2 regions of the Dialister pneumosintes genome follow, and region 1 is predicted to be linked to the other one. Evidence: riboswitches for the same ligand, from Rfam matches in the RefSeq annotation. Region 1 holds a riboswitch; the other holds the start of a gene.
The links. A riboswitch is a leader RNA that binds a small molecule or an ion and turns the genes downstream of it on or off. The one in region 1 is predicted to bind S-adenosylmethionine.
Positions count from the first base shown of each region.

Region 2: another riboswitch for S-adenosylmethionine. It lies ahead of BCB69_RS01940 (methionine ABC transporter ATP-binding protein); the one in region 1 lies ahead of metK (methionine adenosyltransferase).

Region 1 covers NZ_CP017037.1:487,965-500,391, forward strand. Annotated here, with positions in the region: gene yqeK (bis(5'-nucleosyl)-tetraphosphatase (symmetrical) YqeK) at 1-45, shown strand, start outside; gene BCB69_RS02440 (LCP family protein) at 38-919, shown strand; gene rsfS (ribosome silencing factor) at 938-1,318, shown strand; gene BCB69_RS02450 (CvfB family protein) at 1,322-2,218, shown strand; gene BCB69_RS02455 (Rqc2 family fibronectin-binding protein) at 2,250-3,977, opposite strand; gene BCB69_RS06490 (diaminopimelate epimerase) at 4,144-4,488, shown strand; gene dapF (diaminopimelate epimerase) at 4,461-4,979, shown strand; gene BCB69_RS02465 (YicC/YloC family endoribonuclease) at 5,005-5,895, shown strand; gene remA (extracellular matrix/biofilm regulator RemA) at 5,907-6,185, shown strand; gene gmk (guanylate kinase) at 6,185-6,844, shown strand; gene rpoZ (DNA-directed RNA polymerase subunit omega) at 6,841-7,056, shown strand; gene coaBC (bifunctional phosphopantothenoylcysteine decarboxylase/phosphopantothenate--cysteine ligase CoaBC) at 7,069-8,265, shown strand; SAM riboswitch class I at 8,349-8,453, shown strand; gene metK (methionine adenosyltransferase) at 8,531-9,736, shown strand; gene priA (replication restart helicase PriA) at 9,854-12,220, shown strand; gene def (peptide deformylase) at 12,240-12,427, shown strand, end outside.
Region 2 covers NZ_CP017037.1:375,687-388,113, forward strand. Annotated here, with positions in the region: gene BCB69_RS01895 (AAA family ATPase) at 1-608, shown strand, start outside; gene BCB69_RS01900 (PSP1 domain-containing protein) at 611-1,456, shown strand; gene BCB69_RS01905 (tRNA1(Val) (adenine(37)-N6)-methyltransferase) at 1,437-2,201, shown strand; gene rsmI (16S rRNA (cytidine(1402)-2'-O)-methyltransferase) at 2,194-3,048, shown strand; gene metG (methionine--tRNA ligase) at 3,095-5,032, shown strand; gene BCB69_RS01920 (TatD family hydrolase) at 5,029-5,802, shown strand; gene rfaE2 (D-glycero-beta-D-manno-heptose 1-phosphate adenylyltransferase) at 5,971-7,434, shown strand; gene BCB69_RS01930 (ribonuclease H1 domain-containing protein) at 7,558-8,175, shown strand; gene BCB69_RS01935 (methionine ABC transporter permease) at 8,206-8,859, opposite strand; gene BCB69_RS01940 (methionine ABC transporter ATP-binding protein) at 8,840-9,880, opposite strand; SAM riboswitch class I at 9,941-10,041, opposite strand; gene BCB69_RS01945 (YerC/YecD family TrpR-related protein) at 10,221-10,544, shown strand; gene BCB69_RS01950 (phosphohexomutase domain-containing protein) at 10,537-11,904, shown strand; gene BCB69_RS06270 (S-layer homology domain-containing protein) at 12,079-12,427, shown strand, end outside.

The sequences.
Region 1 (12,427 bases):
CGTAATAATTTACTGGAACATATGACGGAGGCAAGTAATGCGTAAAAAGAAAAGAATTCGTATCCGATTTGACCGAATTTTCATTTTTCTTTTAGGTGTTGCTATGATATGTGGGGCATTGATTTATGCAGGCATGTCGATTTATAGATTTTATGAAAATAATTATGCTAAACAAGTAACTACACCTAAACCAACTTATTATTTGCTCTTAGGCATTAATGAAGAAGAGAAATCTCAAGCGAGTACCATTGCCGTTTGTGCAGTAGATTCTGAAACAGAAAAAATGACATTTATTTCCATTCCGCGAAATACTTTGGTAGGACGAGGGGATGAGGAAAAAACTAAAATGTTTATTAAAGATGTGTATGCAGAAGGTGGAGTAGAAGAAACAAAAAGTTCTTTAGAAAATTTGTTACATATTCGTATCGACCATTTTATAGTTTACAATCAAAGCACATTTGCTGCTTTATTAACTCATTTTGGAGAGATAGACTTTTTTGTTGAAAAAGAAATGAATCACAAGAATCAAGATGGTAGTGAAGATTTTTATATTCACTTAGGTTATCAAACATTGGATGCGGATTCTTCTATTTCTTATTTACGCTATCTTGATTCCAACCAAGATGAAATAGCAAGAATACAAAGACAACAGCGGTTTATTAAAGCGTATTTGCATAAATGCAAAGATGGTTATTCTGTTATGACATGGATTCTTATAAAGAATTATTGGATGCCTTATTACTCTGACATTGATTATAAAGAAGCAGCATCTTTAGCATATGATATTTTGAAATTTCCTGAAGAAAACTATCAATTTTGTATTATTCCAGGCGATACAGAAAAGAAGTCTAAGGATTCTAATGCATGGATAGTAAATCCTATTGAAATGCAGAAAATTATAGCATCAACTATTAATTAATAAAGGAGAACTTATATAATGAATCAAGAAGTAAAAATGATTTGCCAAGCCATTTCAAGCAAAAAAGGCGTTTTAATTAAGGTTTTGGATGTAAAAGATCTGACATCTGTTGCAGATTACTTTATCCTTTCTTCGACTAGAAATAAAAAACAGGCACAAGCTGCTGCCGATGCAGTGGAAGAAAAAATGAAAGAAAACAATATTCGTTGTTTAAGAAAAGAAGGATACCGAGAAGGTGACTGGATTTTAATGGATTTTAGTGATGTTATTGTTCATATCTTTACAGATGATGAAAGACGTCATTATGAATTAGATTCTCTTTGGGGGGATGCTCCTGTCGAAGAATATCATGATGATGTAGAAATAATTTCTGAAGGAATATTGCAGGTGAAGAAATAAACCATGAGCATGGATTATAATAATCAAAATATAAAAGAAAAACGTAAAGAATTACCTTTCAAAGAAAACTCTATAGCTGTATTACCGGTGGTGCGTATTGCAGAATTTGGTGCATTTCTTTCGGCAGGAACCGGGGATTCGAATGATGATATTCTTTTACATAATGGGCAACAAACAACACCTGTGAAATTAGGGGACCGAGTAAAAGTTTTTTTATATCATGATCCTCATCATCGTTTGACAGCAAGTATGAGGCTTCCACAAGTTAATGAAGATGAAATTGCTTATGTGAATGTTCTTTTAACAACTAAATTTGGTGCATTTGTAGACGTAGGAACAGAACGTGGTATATTTTTACCTATTTCAGAAACTATTGGTCGTGTTGAAAAAGACCAACGTATTTGGATTAAATTATATACGGATAAAACAGGACGTCTTGCTGTAACCATGCGTATTGCAGAAGAAATGTTAGCGTTAGCTAAGCCGGCGAAGGGAATTAAAGTAGGTGGAAAAATTCAAGGTACGGTTTATAATATTACGCGAAATGGGGCTTTTATTATTACTCGAGAGAAATGGATTGCATTCTTGTATAAAGAAGATATGCCAAGAAATTTGAAAGCCGGACAAGAAGTAACTGCACGAGTTACATTTATTAGAGAAGATGGAAGATTGAATGTGTCCCTTCGTCCTACCAAAGAAAAGGCTATGGATGAAGATATGCAGCGCATTGTAGATTTTATGAAAAAACATGATGGACAGATGTCATTTACTGATAAAAGTAATCCGGATGAGATAAAAAATGTATTTGGATTAAGTAAATCGGCATTCAAGAGAGCATTAGGACATTTATTAAAAGCAGATAAAGTTATATTAGAAGCAACTTGTACTCGATTAAAATAAAAAGATGGTTATGATATTCATAACCATCTTTTTATTTATGAGGTGTGGGTTTTACAACTATTGTTTTATGATGTGAGTACGTAACTAAGCCTAAAGGACCTTGTGGAATCTTTTTTACATATTTAATTTTAGTATAATCAACACTTACTTTTCCTGAATCTTTATCTTGGCTGTAGTAAGCTGCCAAAGAAGCCGCATATAGAATAATATCGTTTGGAATATCTTCTTGGACATTGTCTTGATGAATCACTACATGTGCTCCCGGAATTTTTTGTGCATGTAACCAAATATCATTCTTATTGGCCTTATGAAGTGTTAAGAATTCGTTTTGTGAGTTATTTTTTCCTATAGAAATAATATACCCATCTTTGTTTTCTGTATGTATAAAAGGTTCTTTTTTGGTTACTTTTTTTAAAGATGTTTTAGGTGATGATTGCTTTTTTATGCCGTTATTTTTTAATTCATTGTGAAGTTCATCCAACGCCTTTCTATCAGTAATTGTGGATGCAAAATAAAGTAAATTATTAAAATATTCTTGCATTTGCAAGCAATCTCTTAGTTTTTGAATTCCAATTTCTTCACGTTTTTTTAATTTATTATACTTTTTAAAATACATCTGACTATTAGCAGGTAAACTTAAAGTAGGATCTAATGGAATTTGTACTTTAGTAGGGGGATCTACAAAAAGATTCTCTACCTCTATTTCAAATTGTCGGGGAATAGATTTCCATGCGTTAATAGAAAGTAAATTTCCCCATAATTTATACTCTTCTGTTTTTTCAGTTTCAGCTAATTCTTCACGAATCTTTTTTTCTTTACGAAGTTCTTTTTTTAATGCACTTTGGATTTGTTTTGTGAGTTCTTTGACGGCAGTAGAAATAATACCTTCGGTATTTGAGATATTATCTACAATCCATTTATTTACAGACTGTTTTTGATACTCTTTATCTATCGATAAGGAGATAGCTGAGATTTGAACTTTATTAGCTTTTTTATAAAAAAATAATCCATTTGCATTTTGTAATCTTGTTTTAATTTGTACAATAGCAGATGCTAATATTTTTTTTGTTGTCAAAGAAAGCGAATGGTATATATCTGCAGAAGAAATATGAGATAATTGACATATTTCGCTTACAATTATTTGATTTAATCCATTAAAAAGACTAAAAAGAACTTCAGCAACGGTTTTTTCTTTATCATCTAAAGGATGCACAAGAATATCAAGCAGTTCTTGTTCATTAAAATCTAAAAAATTCATTCGAAGGGAATTTTTAGGTGCTTGATATTCTTGTTGTGGAACTATCGACCTATCATTTTTTTTATGATAAATACATGCATCTAAAATAATATTATTTTCTGCAAGTATTAAATTAGGTGCGGCAGGTAAAAGTTCACAATATAAAAACTTTGAAATAATAGAGCTGTTATTTTCAATACGATTAAATTCGATACGAATAATTCGGTCTAAGTTCATTTGTTCAATAGAAACAATGCGGCTTCCTTCTAAATGTTTTCTTAAGGACATGCAAAAATTTTGAGCAGGGATGAAATTACTGTTTTTTCTTTTTTCAAATAAAATGCATGCATAAGTAGGGGTTTGTGCGGAAAGAAGAAAATGCATCGGTTTTGTATCTATTTTAAATAATTCTAATTCAAATAAACGAGAATCTATTTGATGTATTTCACGAACTTGTGCACCTAGTAGAGATTGATTCAATTCTTTTGTTAAGTGATAAATCATTAAACTATCAAGTTGCATAAATACTCCTTTATAATCGAGATTATTAAATCTTAAAACGTAGTATTTAATTTACTTTTCTTAGTATATCATTTTACAAGCATGTAAAGTGAATGATAAAATAAAGCAATATCTATTACAGGAAACTCAGTTTAGATAAGGGATATTCCCCGATTATGGAGATATTATGCATTTTACAAAATGGAATGGGTGCGGTAACGATTTTATATTAATTAATGCGTTAACTATAAAAGATATAAATCCTATTGTTAATGAATGCGTTCATTTGTGTGATAGACATTTCGGAATTGGTGCAGATGGCATTATTTTTGTTTTACCTTCCTTACAAGCAGATTTGAAAATGAAAATTTTTAATGCAGATGGTACAGAAGCAGAGATGTGTGGTAATGGAATTCGTTGTTTTGCACAATGGGTTTTTGAATTGGGATTGGTTAAGCAAAAAAATTTTCTGTCGAAACAGGTGTCGGAATTTTATATCCTGAAGTGTTGGACGAAGGAAATGTTCGAGTAGATATGGGGAAGCCTATTTTTGAAACGAATAAAATTCCTGTTATAGGAATGAAAGCGGAACAAATATTAAATGCTAACTTGTATGTAAATTCATTACATAAGTCATATGTCATAACTTGTGTATCAATGGGAAATCCACATTGTGTAATCTTCACAAAAGATATTGTAAATAATGATCGATTAACTTTAGAAGGGGCTTCTATAGAATGTGATGTTCACTTTCCTCATAAAATTAATGTCGAATTTGCTAAAATTATAGATAGAAAAACTATTAGAATGCGAGTCTGGGAACGTGGAACCGGGATTACACTAGCTTGTGGTACAGGGAGTTGTGCTACAGCAGTTGCTGCTATATTACAAGGTGTTGTTGATAATAATATAGATATATTAGTTGATGGTGGTATTCTACAAATTACTTGGAATGGTGGAAATAGTCATGTGTTCATGACCGGTCCGACAACTAAAGTTTTTGAAGGTCAATTTTTTATCTAATGGAAAGAAAGGGGACAGTTAAGCTATGCGAAGTATGACAGGATATGGCAATGGCACTGCATCTAATGATATGGGAATGATAGAGGTAAGTATTAAAACTGTTAATAGCCGTTTCTTAGAAATAACAGTTCATGACTCAAAACTTCCCGTTTCTGTATCGCAAGAAATATATACTATGATTAAAGAGTCTTTGGAACGAGGAAAAGTTATTGCAAAAATTACTTTTACGCCATCAACTGCATTGAAACAGAAGCAAATTACGGTAGATACAGACCTTTTAAACTCATATATGGATGCTTTTTCTAAGTTAAAAGATATTAAAGGACTAAAAACAAAAAAAATTAGAATACAGGATTTATTAGATTTACCGGTTTCTTGGTTGCATGTTGATGAGCCTAAAATAGAGGAAAGTGAATTGATTTTATTGACAAAAGAAGCTACAAAAGTAGCGCTTGATCAGGTCATGGATATGCGTGAACAAGAAGGTCAAAATTTAGCACAAGATATATTACGGCGTATAGATTGGATAGAAAAACAAAGAATATTCCTTGTAGAAAATGCAGAGCAATCTTCTTATGCATATGAAAAACGATTTAGGGACCGTTTATTGGATTTAATAGCAGAAACCGGATTGTTATTAGATAAAGGAAGAATTCTTACTGAGATAGCTGCTCATGCAGAAAAAACAGATTTTACAGAAGAAGTTATACGCTTAGGAAGTCACTTGGAACAATTTAAACAAATTCTTTTACAGGAAAAAGTAGTAGGAAAAAAATTAAATTTTCTTTTACAGGAAATTAATCGAGAAGTTAATACTACAGCGTCTAAGTCAGACCTTATCGAGGTTCTTAATTGTGTTATAATGATTAAAACCGAACTTGAAAAGATTCGTGAGCAAGTTCAAAATTTAGAGTGAGGGGATAAAGAATGACATTTTCATTGATTAACATCGGGTTTGGAAATATGGCATCTGCTAATCGGATTATAGCTATTATCAGTCCGGAATCAGCACCTGTTAAACGTATGATACAAGAGTCTAGGGATCAGGGACAGTTGATAGATGCTACTTATGGACGTAAAACAAGATCTGTTTTGATTATGGATACCGGACAAATTATTTTGTCCGCCGTACAGCCGGAAACCATTTCACATAGACTCTGTTTAAAAGATACGAGCTTAGATAACGAGGAGCTTAACGAAAAATAATGACAATTACATCTAACAAAGAAAAAAAAGATAAAGGAATTCTTTTAGTAATATCAGGACCTTCCGGTGCAGGAAAAGGAACTATTTGTGATGCCATACGCAAAATATATCCAAAATTAAATTACTCTATTTCTATGACAACCAGAGCATCACGACAAGGTGAAAAAGAAGGTCTTAACTATTTTTTTCGTACTAATGAAGAATTTGAAGTATTAATCAAAGAAGATGCATTTCTTGAATATGCAAAAGTATATGATCATTATTATGGAACACCAAAAAAATATGCTTTAGATAAGATTGAAAAGGGAGAGTCTGTATTATTAGAAATTGACATACAAGGAGCTATGCAGGTAAAAGAACACTACCCCCAGGGAGTATTTGTATATATTGTTCCCCCTTCTTTTGATGTATTATCAAAACGTATTTATGGACGTGGTACAGATAGTGAAGAAGTCATAAAAAAGCGTTTAGCACAAATTACTGATGAATTGGCTATGGCACATAAATATGACTATATTATTGTCAATGATGTATTGGAAGAAGCTGTGCACAAAACTTGTGCTATTTTAGAAGCGGAGTCATGTAAATTGTCCCGTAATGAAGGACAAGTGGAAGTTATATTTAAACAATATATCAATAAGGAGGTTGATTCATTATGATGTGTTATCCATCTATCGATATTTTAGTAAAGAAAGTTGACAACAAATATACTTTAGTAACATTAGCAGCTATGCGTGCTCGTGAATTAAATGATGGAAATAATTCTTTTGTTAATGGATTAGAAGGGCAAAAAACCGTAAGTATTGCATTGGAAGAAATTTATAAAGATAAAATTACTTATGCAGATAAGAGCAAACATTACAATCGTTAAGAGGAAATAAATATGCGATTTGAAGGAAAACATATTCTTGTGGGAATAAGTGGCGGTATAGCCGCTTACAAAACAGCAGGGATGGTAAGTCATTTGCGTCAATTAGGAGCTGAGGTACGATGTATAATGACTGCACATGCAACAAAATTAATTTCTCCAATTACTTTTGGGGAATTAAGCGGATATCCTGTAGCTACGGGTATGTTTGATGGTATTACTAATTTTGATATTCGTCATATTGCTTTAGCTTCCTGGACAGATATTTTTGTTATTGCACCTGCTACAGCTAATATCATAGGAAAAATAGCATCAGGGATTGCAGATGATATGCTTTCTACAACAGCTATTGCTACAACTTCTCCTATTCTTTTAATACCGGCTATGAATACACATATGTATGAGAATGTAGTTGTTCAAGAAAATTTAAAAAAATTAAAAGATAGAGGATATTTATTAGTAGAACCGGAAATAGGTCATTTAGCTTGTAATGTAACCGGAAAAGGAAGATTCCCATCGGAAGATAAAATATTTACAACTATAGACCAAGTTTTAAATGGGAAGAGTCGATTACAAGGAAAACGTGTTCTTATTACGGCAGGAGGTACTAAGGAAAAGATAGACCCTGTTCGTTACATAGGTAATCGATCCAGTGGGAAGATGGGATATGCAATAGCACAGGCAGCTATACGTGAAAAAGGATTAGTACATATTATTAGCTGTAATCCTCATTTAAAAGTTCCTGTAGGGGCTTCTGTAGAATATGTAGAGACCGCTGAAGAATTAAAACAAGCGATTGATTTACAATATATGAATTATGATGTTGTAATTATGGCAGCTGCGGTTGCTGATTACAAACCGGTAAAAAGTGCATTGCAAAAAATAAAAAAGGAAGAGTTGAACAAGCTTTCTCTTGCATTAGAGTCTACATCAGATATATTGTTAAATCTCGGACAAAAGAAACAGCATCAATTTTTAGTCGGATTTGCAGCAGAAACTACGAATGTCATTGAGAATGGGAAGAAAAAATTAATCAGAAAAAATTTAGATATGTTAATAGCTAATGATGTATCCGGTACGAATTCCGGATTTGATGTAGATAATAATAAAGCAACTATTCTTTTACAAAATGGAAGTATGTATACTTATCCTTGTATGAAAAAAGAAAAACTTGGAGATATTATTATAGAACACCTTATCGAAAATATATAAATAGAAAGTGGTATGAATATAGATTTTCATATCACTTTTTACTTGCATTATAGTATATTTTGATTTATTATAAGTAATACCGTGACTCATCAAGAGTAGCAGAGGGAACGGCCCAATGAAGCTACAGCAACCATCTATTATAAGATAAGGTGCTAATTCCAACAGTTTATATGCTGTTAAGATGAGGGAAAATGGCTAGCCCCTCATGAGAGGAGCTTTTTTTATTACATAATTACTTAATATATTCTACGTTATCAAGGAGAAAATCATGGATAAAAAATTTCTTTTTACTTCTGAATCAGTGACAGAAGGACATCCTGATAAAATTGCCGATCAAATTTCTGATTCTATATTAGATGCTATTTTAGAAAAAGACTCTTGTGGTCGAGTGGCTTGTGAAACGATTGTTACTACGGGTCAAGTACATGTATTTGGAGAAGTAACTACTACTGCACATGTAAATTATACTGATATCATTCGTAAAACAGTTAATGATATCGGTTATACAAATCCCACATACGGATTTGATGGAAAGCATTGTGGCATTTTGCTTTCTATTGGGGAACAATCACCGGATATTGCTTTGGGTGTAGACAAATCTTTAGAATCTAAAAATGGAGAAACCAAAAATTACGATATAGGTGCCGGAGATCAGGGGATGATGTTTGGCTATGCGACTAACGAGACGGAGCCTTATATTAAAGGGATTTATATGCCTTTACCGATAGCATTAGCACATAAATTGGCATATCGTCTATCTTTTGCAAGAAAAAATAATGAAATTACTTATCTTCGTCCCGATGGTAAAACACAAGTTACTGTAGAATATGAAAATGGGAAACCGCTAAGGGTACATACTATTGTTATTTCTACACAACATAATCCGGATATTTCGCAAAAACAAATTGAAGAGGATATGATTGAACGTATTATAAAAAAGGTTATTCCTCCTACTTTATTAGATGAACAAACACGGTATTTAATTAATCCTACAGGTCGTTTTGTTATTGGGGGACCACAAGGAGATGCCGGATTAACAGGACGTAAAATTATTGTAGATACTTATGGAGGAATGGCACGTCATGGTGGAGGTGCATTTTCAGGAAAAGATCCTACAAAAGTGGATCGTTCTGCAGCCTATGCGGCTAGGTATGTAGCCAAAAATATAGTAGCATCCGGTATTGCTGATCGATGTGAAATTCAGCTGTCTTATGCGATTGGTGTAGCTAAACCGGTCTCAATTTTAGTGGATACCTTTGGAACCGGTCGTATTTCTGATACAGAAATTGAAGAACTAATAACTAAGCATTTTGAATTACGTCCTGCAGGGATTATTGATATGCTTTCTTTGCGTAATCCTATTTATAAACAAACTGCAGCCTATGGACATTTTGGTCGTCAAGAAGCAGATTTTCCTTGGGAACGTATTGATAAGGCAGAAATTCTTCGTAAAGACGCCGGTATACAATAAATTTAATAAATCTGTTTTTGATTGGTATTATGGTAAAATAGTAGACAGTATCTAATTAACTGTCTACTATTTTGTTTTAAATTTATTATATGTAAATTTTTGTAAAAGAGGAGTCTTATGAAACGGGTTGCAGAAGTAATTATTAACAGACCTTCTAAAAAATTAAATAGAACCTTTTCATATATTATTCCGGAAAATCTTTCTTTTTTACAAGTTGGATGGCGTTGCATTATTCCCTTTGGCAATAAAACAGAAGAGGGGATTATTCTTTCTATAAGAGAAATAGATACTTCTACACTTAATTATTCACTAAAAGATGTGAAATCACCAATCGATTCATTTGCGTGGTTTACACCTGAAATGATTCAAACAGCACTTTGGATTTCTTCTTATTATTTTTGTACAGTAGTAGAAGCACTTCGCCTTTTTTATATTGATAAAAAAGGGATAAAAACAAAGACTTCATTTCAAATACATTGGGATATTATTCCTAGTTCCATGTATATACATACATTAATTGATGAGTCGGTAACAGAAATTTATGAAGAAGATTTTATAGAACTATTTACAAAAGAAGAACGGAAAGAACTTCTAGAAAAAAAATATGTATCACCTTACGAATTAATAAAAGCAGTTCACAAAGATCCTTTAGAACGTTGGATAAGTATTGATAAAGAGTTTCCTGTTAATGAGAAACGAAAATTAAAACAATCACAATTAGCAACCTATTTAAAAATTCATGGAGATTTGCCTCTACACGAAGTAGAAAAAGCCGGATTTTCTATGAATGTTATTCGGGAATTTTGTAAAAATAAATTTGGACATTTGTTTTATAAAAATAAAAAAACGTATTCATTGATAAAAAAAGAAAAAGAAAATTATTGCTACACTCTTACTCCGGAGCAAGAAATAGCAACGAGTCATATTATTTCTGCTGTTGATAAACAAAAATATAAAGGATTTTTATTGAAAGGAGTTACCGGAAGCGGTAAAACCGAAGTGTATGTTAGAGCGGCTGATCATGCTTTATCGATGGGGGGAATGGTATTAATTCTGGTTCCTGAAATAGCATTAACGCTTCAAATGGTAGATTATTTTGCTAAACATTTTGGTGATGATGTAGTCTTTATGCACAGTAATTTAAGTAAAGGCGAAAGATATAATAATCGCATGCGTATTGAACGTGGGGATAGCCATGTGGTTATTGGTTCAAGATCCGCTTTATTTATGCCATTTAAAAACTTACGATTGCTTATTGTTGATGAAGAATATGACTCTTCTTATAAACAAGAAGAAACTCCTCGATACAATGGTCGTGATGTGGCTAAGGTGATGGCAGTACAATATCAGTGTCCTATTGTTTTAGGTGCGGCAACCCCCTCTATAAGTTCATATCATGCGGCAAAACAACATAAAGTTCATCTCATTACGATGAACCATAGAGTATTTGAAACGTCACTCCCTCATATACAAATCATAGATATGAAACAGCCACAAGCTGTTATGCAATCATCCATATTTTCAGATACTTTAATTGACTTAATAGACCGAACAATAAAAGAAAATAAAAAGGTGATTTTACTCCTTAACAGAAGAGGTTATGCACCTACGCTTTTATGTAAATCTTGCGGGAAAACCTTTAAATGTCCACATTGTGACGTATCACTGGTTTATCATAAAGATAAACATCGTTTACAATGTCATTATTGTGAAGCCTATTTTAATGTTCCCCAAAACTGTAATGTATGTAATGGCAATCATATACTTTTTTTAGGAAAGGGAACACAAAAATTAGAAGAATCTTTAAATGAAATATTTCCTGATGCACGTATAGCACGTTTTGATACTGATAGTACACAAAAAAAGCATAATGCAGCCTCTATTTTGAATGATTTTAGAATAGGTAAGTATGATATATTAATTGGCACACAAATGGTTGCTAAAGGGCATGATATTTCGAATGTACATGCGGTTGGGATTATTGATATTGACAATATTTTAAATTTACCTACTTATCTCGCTTCTGAACAAGCTTTTACACTCATTACACAATGTGCGGGACGTGCCGGTAGAGAGAAGACACAAGGGCAAGTTATATTGCAAACTTATAACCCGGAACATAACGTTATACAATTGGCTGCTCAACAAAATTATGAAGCATTTTATAATACAGAAATTGAATATAGAAAAGCATTACAATATCCTCCTTTTTGCAAGATGATGAAAATTACCTGCTTTGCTAAAAATTACTCGCAGGTAAAAGAAAAGATGGATAATATATATTTTTGGTTAGTAAAGGATATTCAATTAGAACAGGAACTACATATTTCATTACCATATGATGAACCTGTAAAAAAAAGAAAGGATACTTATTATAGATCTATTACAATAAAAGGCAAGTGTTTAATAGAGCTAAAAAATGTAATGAAACAATCAAACTTATTTCTGGAAAATGGTATAATTATAGATATAGACCCTTTATAAAATTACAAGGATGGTGTTTATGAGTAAAATTATTATTGCCGGGCATCCTACTTTGAAAAAAGTGGCAGAACCCGTTACTGTGTTTAATAAAAAATTAAAATATATTATTCAAGATATGAAAAAAACAATGTATGAATCAAATGGTGTAGGATTAGCTGCTCCACAGATTGATTTATCCATTCGAGTTTTTGTGGCTGATGACGGTGA
Region 2 (12,427 bases), 110 kb from region 1:
TAGAAGAACCTAAAGAAAATTTGTTTTTTATTCTTGTTTCTCATGACATTACACGAATGCTTCCTACTGTCATTTCACGTGCAGAACTTTATGAATTTACTTCTTTGGATTATCAGAGTTTTGAATTGTTTTTAAATAAACAGAAGAAACAGTTGCCTGATCTACAAGGAAGAAACTATAAAGATATATATAGAATTAGTACAGGTAATCCTGCTATCGCTATAGAATTATTCGGCGAAAATGGTATGCAATGTTATGATAAAGCTGTTCGATTTTGGGAAACGATAACTCATAGTTCCCTTCCTTATACTCAGATTTTTGAAAGTAATAAAAAAATTGATAAAAAAGAATTTCAACAAGAACTTCTATGGTGTATGTCTATAGGCAGAAATATTATGCTTTTAGCAAATATACCTGAACAAGCAGAGACAATTACCTATATTACAGAAAGAGAACGTGCGATAGCACAAATTTGGTCTGATGGGAAAGCAGAAAAAGCATTGGAAATACTAAAAGTAGCATATAATGCATGCCAAAGATACATTTCAACAAAAAATATACTGGATATGATAGTTATTAATTTGTGTTTGATAAAGAACGGAGGATAACTGTGAATCAAGTAGCAGGAGTTCGTTTTAAACGTGCAGGAAAAATTTATTATTTTTCTGTTGATAATATAAAAGTAGAAGTTAATGATGATGTAATTGTAGAAACTTCTCGTGGCATGGAATATGGAAAAGTTGTTGTTTTTCCAAAGCAGCCCAATTTATTTAAACCTAATGCAGAATTGAGACCCGTTTTGCGTAAAGCAACACCACAGGATTTATTACAAATACAACGAAATAAAGAACGAGAACAAGAAGCTTTTGATATATGCAAGCAAAAAATAAAAAAACTAAAATGTGATATGAATCTTTTGCGTGTAGAATATACTTTTGACAGAAATAAAATTGTATTTTTCTTTACTGCAGAAGGTCGCATTGATTTTCGTGATTTAGTTAAAGAATTAGCTGCTGTTTTTCATACTCGTATTGAAATGAGACAGGTTGGGGTTCGTGATGAAGCCAAACAAGTTTCCGGATTAGGAGCTTGTGGACGAACATTATGTTGTGCTACTTTTCTTGGTGAGTTTGCTCCTGTCTCTATTAAGATGGCAAAAACACAGGGATTATCATTAAATCCCGCTAAGATTTCAGGGGTATGTGGACGTTTAATGTGTTGTCTTCGTTATGAAGATGATTTATATAAATGTGGAGAAATTAAAAATAAAAATTGTGAGTGTCCTAAAAAATATATTCGCCCTGAGCTTTCTGTCGGAATGAAAGTTATGACAGATCAAGGAGAAGGACAAATTACGTATGTAAATAATAAAAATCATACAGTAAGAGTACAGTTTGATAATGAACCACCAAAAACTATGTTATGGAAAGAAATTGATGCTTGTGAAAACAAATAAGTGGGAATTACATGAAAAAGAGCGCATAGATGATTTAGTAAGAGACGGTATGCGTATTATTCAAAGAACAGATCAGTTTTGTTTTTCTTTAGATTCTATATTGTTAGCTCATTATGTACAAATAAAAGCGAAAGAACGTATAGTGGATCTAGGAACAGGAACCGGTGTAATTTCTTTATTGCTTTCTGCTTTAGGAGCTAAAGATATCACTGCACTTGAAATTAACCCTATTATGGTGGAGTTGGCAAAACGCAATGTTATTGCTAATGGGAAACAGCATATTATCAAAGTAGTAGAATGTGATTATACTAAAGCACGAGAATTATATCCGACAGGTGCTTTTCAGTCGGTAGTAGTGAATCCACCTTATCGAGAAATTGGGACAGGCAATACAAATAGTGAGCCGGGAAAAGCTTTAGCTTGCCATGAGGTAGGAACCTCTCTTTCTGAAGTCTTTCATTCCGCACAATATTTATTATCATATGGAGGACGATTAACGATGGTACATCGTGCGGATCGTTTAGGAGATTTAATTGCTATCGGTAGAGAATATTATATGGAAATTAAACGTATACGACCTATATATGCAAGAGTTGGGCATCCTGCGTGTCGCATTCTTTTAGAATGGAAATATGGAGGTCATCCGGAAGTAATTATGGAACCACCTTTATTTTTACATAAAGAAGATGGTTCTTATACCGATGAAATACTTGCAATTTATGGAAAGGGGAACATACATGTTTGAAATAAAGGCAGGGACTTTGTACTTAGTTCCCACACCTATTGGAAATCTTTCGGATATGACAGAACGTGCCATATCTGTATTACAGCAGGTAGATTATATTGCTGCGGAAGATACCAGACATTCAGGGATTTTATTAAAACATTTAGATATACATGTTCCGATGATTTCTTATCATGAACATAATAAGAACGAAATGGGGCCTCGTTTAATAAAAAAATTGAAGGACGGATTATCGATTGCACAATTGAGTGATGCCGGGATGCCTGTGATTTCCGATCCCGGTGCAGATTTAGTAAAACTAGCACTGGAAGCTGCTATTGAAGTGGTACCGCTTCCGGGACCTAATGCCGCATTAACAGCACTTATTGCTTCCGGTTTAGATGCCAGACAATTTACTTTTATTGGCTTTTTACCTAAAACTACGGCTAAATCTGATAAATTAATAGCACAAGTAAAATCATTATTTATGACACTTATTTTTTATGAAGCACCGCATCGACTAAAATCTACTTTGAAATATTTGGAAAAGCAATTAGGAAATAGAAATGCAGTTTTAGCTAGAGAGCTAACAAAAAAATTTGAAACTTTTTCTAGAGGTAGATTGCAAACCTTAATTGAACAATTAGAAGAAACTCCTGCCAGAGGTGAATATGTTGTTCTTATAGAAGGTAAGACTGAGCAAGAAATAGAACAAGAAGAGCAGGCAGCGGATTGGAGAGAATATGCTCTTGAATTAACAAAAGAAATGTCACTTAAAGAGGCGGCACGTCAAGCAGCCAAAAAATATAATTTATCTCGTAGAAATATTTATCAATATTTACTTTCTACTAAGAATCCTTTAAATTAGTAATTACATAATTTATTACATACATCCATTTGCAGGAGGAAATACAATGTCAGAACAAGGAAAATTTTATATTACAACACCGATTTATTATCCGAGTGCTAAATTACATATTGGACATACTTACTGTACTACTATTGCAGACAGTATGGCTCGTTTTCATCGGTTAGATGGGGATGAAGTTTTCTTTTTAACGGGTTCTGATGAACATGGACAAAAGATTCAGGAAAAAGCGGAAGCAGAAGGGGTAACTCCTATTGCATACACTAATAAAATAGTAGAAATGTTTAAGGAACTTTGGAAAGAACTGAATATTACTCATGATGATTTTATTCGTACAACAGAAGAGCGACACATACAAGTTGTACAAGAGTTATTCCAACGGTCTTATGACAAGGGGGATATCTATTTAGGAAAATATGAAGGCTGGTATTGTGTTCCTGATGAAACATTTTGGCCTGAAAACAAATTGACAGAAGATCATATTTGTCCGGACTGTGGACGTCCGTTGCAACGTGTAAGTGAAGAAGCATATTTTTTTAAAATGTCTAAATATGCAAATCGTTGGTTGGATTTTGTTGAGGCAAATCCGAATTTCATTCAGCCCGAAAGTCGTCGGAATGAAATGATTCAATTTGTAAAAAAGGGATTGGAGGACTTATGTGTATCTCGCACAAGTTTTTCTTGGGGAGTACCGGTTCCTTTTGATACTAAACATGTCGTTTATGTTTGGTTTGATGCTTTATCTAACTATTTGACAGCAGCCGGAATATTAGATGATAAAGAAAAATTTAAAAAATTTTGGCCGGCAGATGTTCATTTGGTGGGAAAAGAAATTGTACGATTCCATTCCATTATTTGGCCTATCATGCTTATGAGTCTTGGTATTGAGTTACCTAAGAAAGTGTATGGACATGGTTGGCTTATCGTTGATGGGGAAAAAATGTCAAAATCAAGAGGGAATGTCATTGATCCGATTCCTTTGATTCATGAATTTGGCTCTGATGCTATACGATATTATTTGCTTAATGATATTCAACTTGGACAAGATGGAAATTTTAGTAGAGAGCGTTTAATCAATCGCATCAACTCTGATTTATCTAATGATTTAGGGAATTTGCTTTACCGTACACTTTCTATGGTAGAAAAATATGATAATGGAGTTCTTTATCAAGGAGATGCTTCTGTAGACGAAAAAGTTTTGGAAGCAGTAAAAAATATAGAAAAGCAAGCAATTGATACTTTAAGTACTTTTAAAACTAATATGTATAATTGGGAAATTAATGATGCATTGCGAGGCGTTTGGTCTTTTGTGCGTTCATTAAATAAATTGATTGATGTGACAGAACCTTGGGTTTTAGCAAAACAAGAGGACAAGAAATCTGCATTGCAATCCGTTTTATATCATTTGGCGGAAGGTCTCCGTTATGTATCTTTGTTGGTAGCTCCTATCATTCCACTAGGAGCAGAAAAGATTTGGAATCAATTAGGATTATCTGCATTTGAAAATGCAACTTACGCAGACTTAACTTGGGGGCAAATTCCAAATGGGACTGTAACTAAGAAAGAAGCTCCTATTTATCCTCGTATTGATATGGAAGAAGTAAAAGAAACGGTAGAAGAGAAAGTGGAAACATCTATTGTAGATACAAGTATTGAACCTATTAAGCCGGACATATCTTTTGATGAATTTTGCAATGTAGATTTACGTGTTGCCAAGGTATTAACTGCTGAAAAAGTTAAAAAATCTAAAAAATTACTAAAAATAACAGTTTCTTTAGGTAATGAAGAAAGAACTGTTGTGAGCGGAATATCTCAACATTATGCACCGGAAGAATTGATTGGAAAACATGTTATTTTTGTAGCTAATTTAAAGCCGGCTAAGTTAATGGGGATTGAATCACAAGGGATGATTCTTGCAGCAACTAATGATGATAAATTAATAGTACCTACTGTAGATATTTCTGCAGGAAGTCGAGTTAAATGATGCATTTTTTTGATACACATGCACATCTTTATGATGCAAGACTTATAGCAGATATAGACTCTATATTACAACCCGCTGATAATCAAGTAGATTTTATTGTTTGTCCTTCTGAAAATTTAGAAACGGCTTTTCAAACCATTCTATTAGCAAATCGATATAGAGAAGTATATGCAGCTTGTGGAATACATCCTTTAATGGTAGAACATATTACTTTAGAGGAGTGGAATGAACTTCTTAATAAAGTTAAAAATTTACCAAAGGTGGTCGCATTAGGCGAAACCGGTTTAGATTATCATGAAAAAACTGTAGATAAAGAGTTACAAAAGAAATGGTTTATTCGTCATATAGAAGCGGCTATAGAATTCAATCTTCCTCTAATTATTCATAATAGAAAAGCACATGGAGACTTATTAGAGATTCTAAAAAGATACAAAAAAAGTTTAAGAGGTATTATGCATGGGTATAGTGGAAGTGTAGAGTTGGCAAAAGAATTGATTAAGCTTGGATTTTATATTTCTTTTTCAGGCTCTATTACTTTTACAAATAGCAGACGTATTCGTGAGGTTGTTCGGCAATTACCGTTAGAAAAGATTTTGCTGGAAACGGATAGTCCGTTTCAAACGCCCATGAGTAGAAGAGATGAAGTCAATACACCAAGAAATATTGTGTATATAGCAGAAGCTGTTGCTCAAATTAAAAATACTTCTGTTGAGCAAGTTGCAAAAATAACTTATCAAAATGCACAATGTATTTATAATATTATTATGTAAATAACAAAATGAACTGCGAAGAATATTCTTTACAGTTCATTTTTGTTATAGACAGTTTTGAAAATTCTTAAAACTAAAAAAGGAGATAAAGACTCTGTTATAATTGAGTTGCATGTAATACAATGAATAAATAGGTTATATATTGGTTCATCAATATGGGGAGAAATTATGAGATGTGAGGGCGAAAAATTCCTACAAGAGCAAATGCCTAATAGGAAAGTTGCTGTTATAGGCGATATCATGTTGGATAAATATATTACAGGAGATGTAAACCGTATTTCTCCGGAAGCTCCTGTTCCTGTAAGTGTAGTGACCAGGCAACGTGCAGTATTAGGTGGTGCAGCTAATACCGCAGCTAACTTGGCAGCTTTAGGTTGTCAGGTATTTATTGCAGGTCTAATTGGGATGGATGAAAATGGAGCTACCATAAAAAATTTATTAGCAGAAGTAGGTATTGATAGTGTAGGTCTTATGACTTTATCTGATTATAAAACTACGACAAAAGTACGTATTTTAGGTGCTAAACAGCAGATGCTTCGACTTGACTTTGAAGAAAAATATCAAATAAGTGGGGAAATAGAAAAGCAGGTTGATAAATGGATAGAAAGATTAAAAGAAAATCATATTGATAGCATTGTTATATCTGATTATGGTAAAGGTTTAATTACTGAATCTTTATCACAGCGTATTATTCAAGCAGCTAACGAAAAGGGGATCCCCGTATTAGTAGATCCGAAAGGTACTATGTGGGAAAAATATGATTCGGCATATGCTATTACTCCTAATCTAAAAGAGTTATCTGATTGTGTAGGAAGTATCGTTGCTAATGAGGATGAAGCGATAACGACTGCAGGACTTGAAGTATTGAAAAAATATCATTTAAAAAATGTAGTAGTTACTCGTTCAGAAAAAGGTCTTACTTCTATACAAAGAGATTCTGTAATACATTGTCCGGCACAAGTGCAAGATGTATTTGATGTATCCGGTGCCGGCGATACCGTTATGGCTATTTTAGCTACAATGGCAGGTACAGATTTATCTATGAAAACTGTACTTACTATTGCAAATGTAGCAGCCGGTATATCAGTTTCTCATGTAGGTACTTATTCGGTTTCTCGTGAAGCTGTTATAGAAAAATGGAAAAAAGAAACTCATAAAAAATCATTTAAATCAGCACCCATTTCTGTAAAGGAACTTAAAAATAAAATTAAAGAATGGCAATCCAAAGGAGAAACGGTTGTTTTTACTAATGGCTGTTTTGATATATTGCATCGTGGACATGTTACGTATCTTATACAAGCAGCCTCATTAGGGAAACATTTAATTGTTGGACTAAATACAGATAGTTCGGTAAGAAGGCTTAAAGGAGAACATCGTCCTATAAATAATGAATTAGATAGAGCATTTATGGTTTCTTCTCTGCGTTGTGTGGATGAAGTAGTTCTTTTTGACGAAGATACTCCTGCACAGCTCTTATCAGAACTTTGTCCTGATATTCTTGTAAAAGGTGGAGATTATAAAAAAGAAGATGTCATAGGGCGTGAATATGCAAAAGATGTCAAAATCCTTCCTTTTGTAAAAGGGTACTCTACTACCGGTATTATTTCTCATATACAAAAAGGTACAAATTGATTTATTTAGAATAGGTAAAAACGTCGATTATAATCATCGGCGTTTTTATTATTATTAAAAAGAATATGATAAAATAAATACATGCGATTATTCATACAATTGTTGTGATAATTAGGAGCTTTAATGAAGAAAAAATCTTGGTATGCAGTAAGACAAGGTCGGAAAACAGGTTTATATACGACTTGGGAAGAGTGTAAAAAACAGGTTATCGGATATCCTAATGCATCTTATAAGGGGTTTTATACAAAAGAAGAAGCTACAGCTTTTTTACAAGAAGCTGCTAATTCTGTAAAAGAATGTAACGCACCTATAAGCTCAGAATGTGTAGTTGCTTATGTAGATGGCTCTTATATACCTTCTATGCCGGAATTTTTTGCTTTTGGTTGTGTAATTTTATTTCGGGGGAAAATAGAAAAATATGCTGATAAAATTAAAAATAAAGAATTAGCTTTAATGCGAAATGTAGCAGGAGAAATTCATGGAGCTATGTTTGCAATGAAATATTGTATTACACATCAGATTAAAGAGATGGACATTTATTATGATTATGCCGGTATAGAGAAATGGTGTATTGGTGAGTGGAAAACCAATAAAAATGGAACTAAAGCATTGAAAGCTTATTATGATTCTATAAAAGAAAATTTAACAATTAGATTTCATAAAGTTATAAGTCATACAGGTGTGAAGTATAATGAAATGGCAGATCAATTAGCTAAAGAGGCCTTATGCAGGAAAAAATAAAAAAGAGAGTCGATATATGACTCTCTTTTTTTAGCGTTTATCTGCTTTTCTAGATAGGAAACTTCCCAGGAATTGAATAGATTGTACCATTAAGACTAAAACAATAATAGTAATTATCATAATATCTGCTTGGAATCGTTGGTAGCCATATCGAATAGCTAAATCGCCTAATCCGCCACCACCTATAGTACCTGCCATCGCACTGGCACCTACAAGAGAAACCATAACAACTGTCATAGAATCTAATATGGAGGGTAATGATTCCGGTAAGAGAACTTTATAAATAATTTGCAAAGGAGTAGCCCCCATAGATTGTGCGGCTTCAATTAATCCGAAAGGAATTTCTCTAATAGAGGTTTCTACCATTCTTGCAATATAAGGAATAGCTGCTAATGTCAATGGAATAATGGCAGCGGTTGTACCTATAGAGGTACCTGCTAGGATACGGGTAAATGGGATAATAGCTACCATCAATATAATAAAGGGGATGGAGCGAATGATATTAATAATAAAGGAAAGCGGTCTATTAACTATGGGACAAGATAAAATATTATTTTTTTCTGTAACAACAAGTAAAATTCCGAGTGGAATACCTATAAGAGAAGCAATAAGCATAGATATAGATACCATGTATACAGTTTGCCCCAGTGCTTTTATGAGTAGATTAGTTATGATGGGAGACATAACCTAACACCTCACTTTCTATAGGCATTTTATGAAGATGATGGAGTGCGGAAGAAATATTTTTTTCCGTTCCACTAATATCAATAATTAATTTACCGAAAGAAACATTTTGAATAAAATCAACTGTACCATATAGAATACTTATCTCCACATTATAACTTTTGGATAATTGGGTAATAATAGGTTCATTAGCTACATCACCACGAAAGGAGAGTCGCATAATAGTATGATCTGTTTCATGTTGTTTTAGAGTATGGATATTATAATGAGATAAACCTTCCGGAAGTGTATTAGATGAAATGGAGCCGATAAAGTTTTTAGAAGTATCTGTTTTAGGTGAAGTAAAAAGGTCTAACACAGAACTCTCCTCAATAATTTGCCCTTTTTCAATTACAGCCACACGATCTGCAATTGATTTTATAACTTCCATTTGATGGGTAATAAGGATAATTGTAATATGCAGCTTTTTATTGATAGCTTTTAATAATTGTAAAATTGATTTTACTGTTTCCGGGTCTAGCGCACTGGTAGCTTCGTCAGAAAGCAATACACTTGGATTGGACACTAATGCACGAGCAATGCCTACACGCTGCTTTTGTCCGCCTGAAAGCTGAGACGGGTATTTGTTTTTATATTCGCTAAGCCCAACTAATTCAAGTATAGAAGTAATTTTAGCTTCTTTTTCTTTGGCAGGAGTATGAGATAATTCCAACGGAAAAGCAATATTTTCATAAACAGTACGATTCGAAAGTAAATTAAAGTGCTGGAAAATCATACCGATTTGACGTCGTTCTTTACGCAATTCTGTAGCAGATAATGTTGTCAAATCTTTTCCGTTAATAATGATTTGTCCCGAAGTAGGTGTCTCCAACATATTTATACATCGGATTAATGTGGATTTACCGGCACCGGACTGCCCTATAATACCGAAAATTTCTCCATCTTGAATAGTAAGATTGATATTTTTTAGAGCGGCAATTCCGGTTTCATAATTTTTACATATATTTTTTAACTCAATCATAAAATACTCCGTGTAATAAAAAAACTTTCATCGAGAGATGAAAGTTCAAATAGTTTGATAGTATCATCTTTCGAGATAATCTCGCTGGAATTGGCACCGTTTCTTTGTTGATGGTTGCCGTGACTTCATAGGGCCAGTCCCTCTGTCACTCGAGATGAATAGTATAAAGCTTACTACTTTTCACTTATACTATCTTAGCTTTGATTGAAAGTCAAGCATCTTTAAAACTCCTGATTTTACAAGTAAAATATGTACTTTATCAAATGTTGTAAATTTACATCATTACATGGCAGTGCTATAATGAATTAAAGTGTAAAAGTACTGTTAAAAGGAGGAAAATATGAGCGTAAATCAACGTTTAGTAAATCCATTGATGACACAACTTTTTGAAGCTATTCTTTTATTAAAAACAAAAGAAGAGTGTTATGAATTTTTTGAAGATCTTTGTACTGTAAATGAACTTCGTGATATGTCACAACGACTTGAAGTAGCTAAAATGTTAAATAAAAAGGAAAAATATGAGAAAATTGAAGAAATGACCGGTGCCAGCACAGCTACTATCTCCCGCGTAAAGAGATGTCTTGCTTATGGTGCTGATGGATATATAAAAGTACTGGAAAGAATGGAAGCGCAGGCGGAGAAAGTGGATAATACTAATGAATGAATTGCATATGTTGCATACGGCATTTAAGGCATATGATATTCGCGGTATTATTCCTGATGAATTGAATGAAGAGTTAGTATATCGTATTGGTAGAGCTTATGCGACTTTGTATAATCCCAAAACTATATGTGTAGGATATGACATACGTCAAAGTTCTGTGAGTCTGTGTCATGCTTTATGTAAAGGTCTTACAGACGGGGGTGTTGATGTATATAATATTGGACTTGTCGGTACAGAAATGGTTTATTTTACCACTTTTTATTATCGATTAGATGGTGGAATTATGATTACCGCCAGCCATAATCCTATTAATTATAATGGACTTAAAATTGTAAGAGAAGAAGGAAAACCGGTGAGCGCAGATACCGGGCTTACAGATATAGAAAGAATTGCTTTTTCTGGCAATTTTAAAATGAGTAATTATATAGGTAAAATTAAAGATAAAAGTATAATAGAAGATTATATTCATCATTTATTAACTTATATTGATATAGATAAAATAAGAAACTTACATGTAGTAGTTGATGGTGGAAATGGATGTGCAGATGTTGCATTTAGACATCTTAAACAACATTTGCCTTTAACCTTTTCAGAAATACGAATGAATCCGGATGGTTTATTTCCTCATGGAGTCCCTAATCCTATGTTGGTAAAAAATCATAAGGACATTAGTAAGATGATTATAAAAAAACAGGCAGATATGGGAATTGCTTGGGATGGAGATTTTGATCGATGTTTCTTTTTTGATGAAAAAGGACAGTATATAGATGGATACTATATGGTAGGACTTCTTTCTTGTTATTTCTTAAACAAAGTAAAAGGAAGTACTATTGTGCATGACCCTCGGTTGTATTGGAATACAAGAAAGATTGTAATAGAAAACGGTGGAGTTTCTATAGAATCTAAAGGTGGGCATGCATTTATGAAAGAGACAATGAGAAAAGTTAATGGAATCTATGGTGCAGAGATGAGTGCACATCATTTTTTCCGTGATTTTTCTTTTTGTGACAGTGGCATGATTCCTTGGTTACTTGTGGTACAAATTGTAAGTGAGACAGGAAAGAGTTTAGGTCAATTAATAAAAGACATGAAAAAAAACTTTCCTTGTAGCGGTGAAATTAATTTGCAAGTAAAAAATCCGGCTGAAACTTTAAGAAGGGTGAAAGCATCGTATCAAACACAAGCATTAGAAGTAGAAACTATTGACGGATTAGGTTTTATTTTTGAGGATTGGAGATTTAATATTCGTAGGTCTAATACAGAGCCTTTGGTTCGTTTGAACCTGGAAACTAGAGGTAATTATTCATTAATGGAAGAAAAACGTGATGAAATACTTTCTTTGATAAAAAATATAGAGTAGCAAAAAATTAGAGTATCTCCTAGAAGATACTCTAATTTTTATGTTTATATAACTTAATAATAATTGAAAATATTAAAAGTAAGTAATATAATATTAATGTCAAACTGTAAGTTTACAGATTATATATGCAATATTTTGACTATGTAGGGGAAATTTTTTATAAAGGGGGTATTTATGCAATATCAAGTAAGTACGAATAAAAATATGCAAAGTGAAAATAAGATTAGAAAATATCGTTTAAGAGCTAAATTGGCAGTTATGACAATGGTGTCTTCTGTTTTATTAACAAGTGGGATTTGTAGCACGTATGCAATGGATTTACACTTTTTCCATGTCAATACATCAGATACCGGTGCAACTAGTTCTGAATTGGAGGGGGAAGTTTCTACCAATTACAATAACGACGGTGCACCTGATGAAAATGCTATGGCAATAGGTTATATTGCACGTACGAAAGGTAAAAATGCATTAGCTGTAGGTTATAATACAGCTGCTTATGCAGAAAATGCTCTTGCTATTGGTC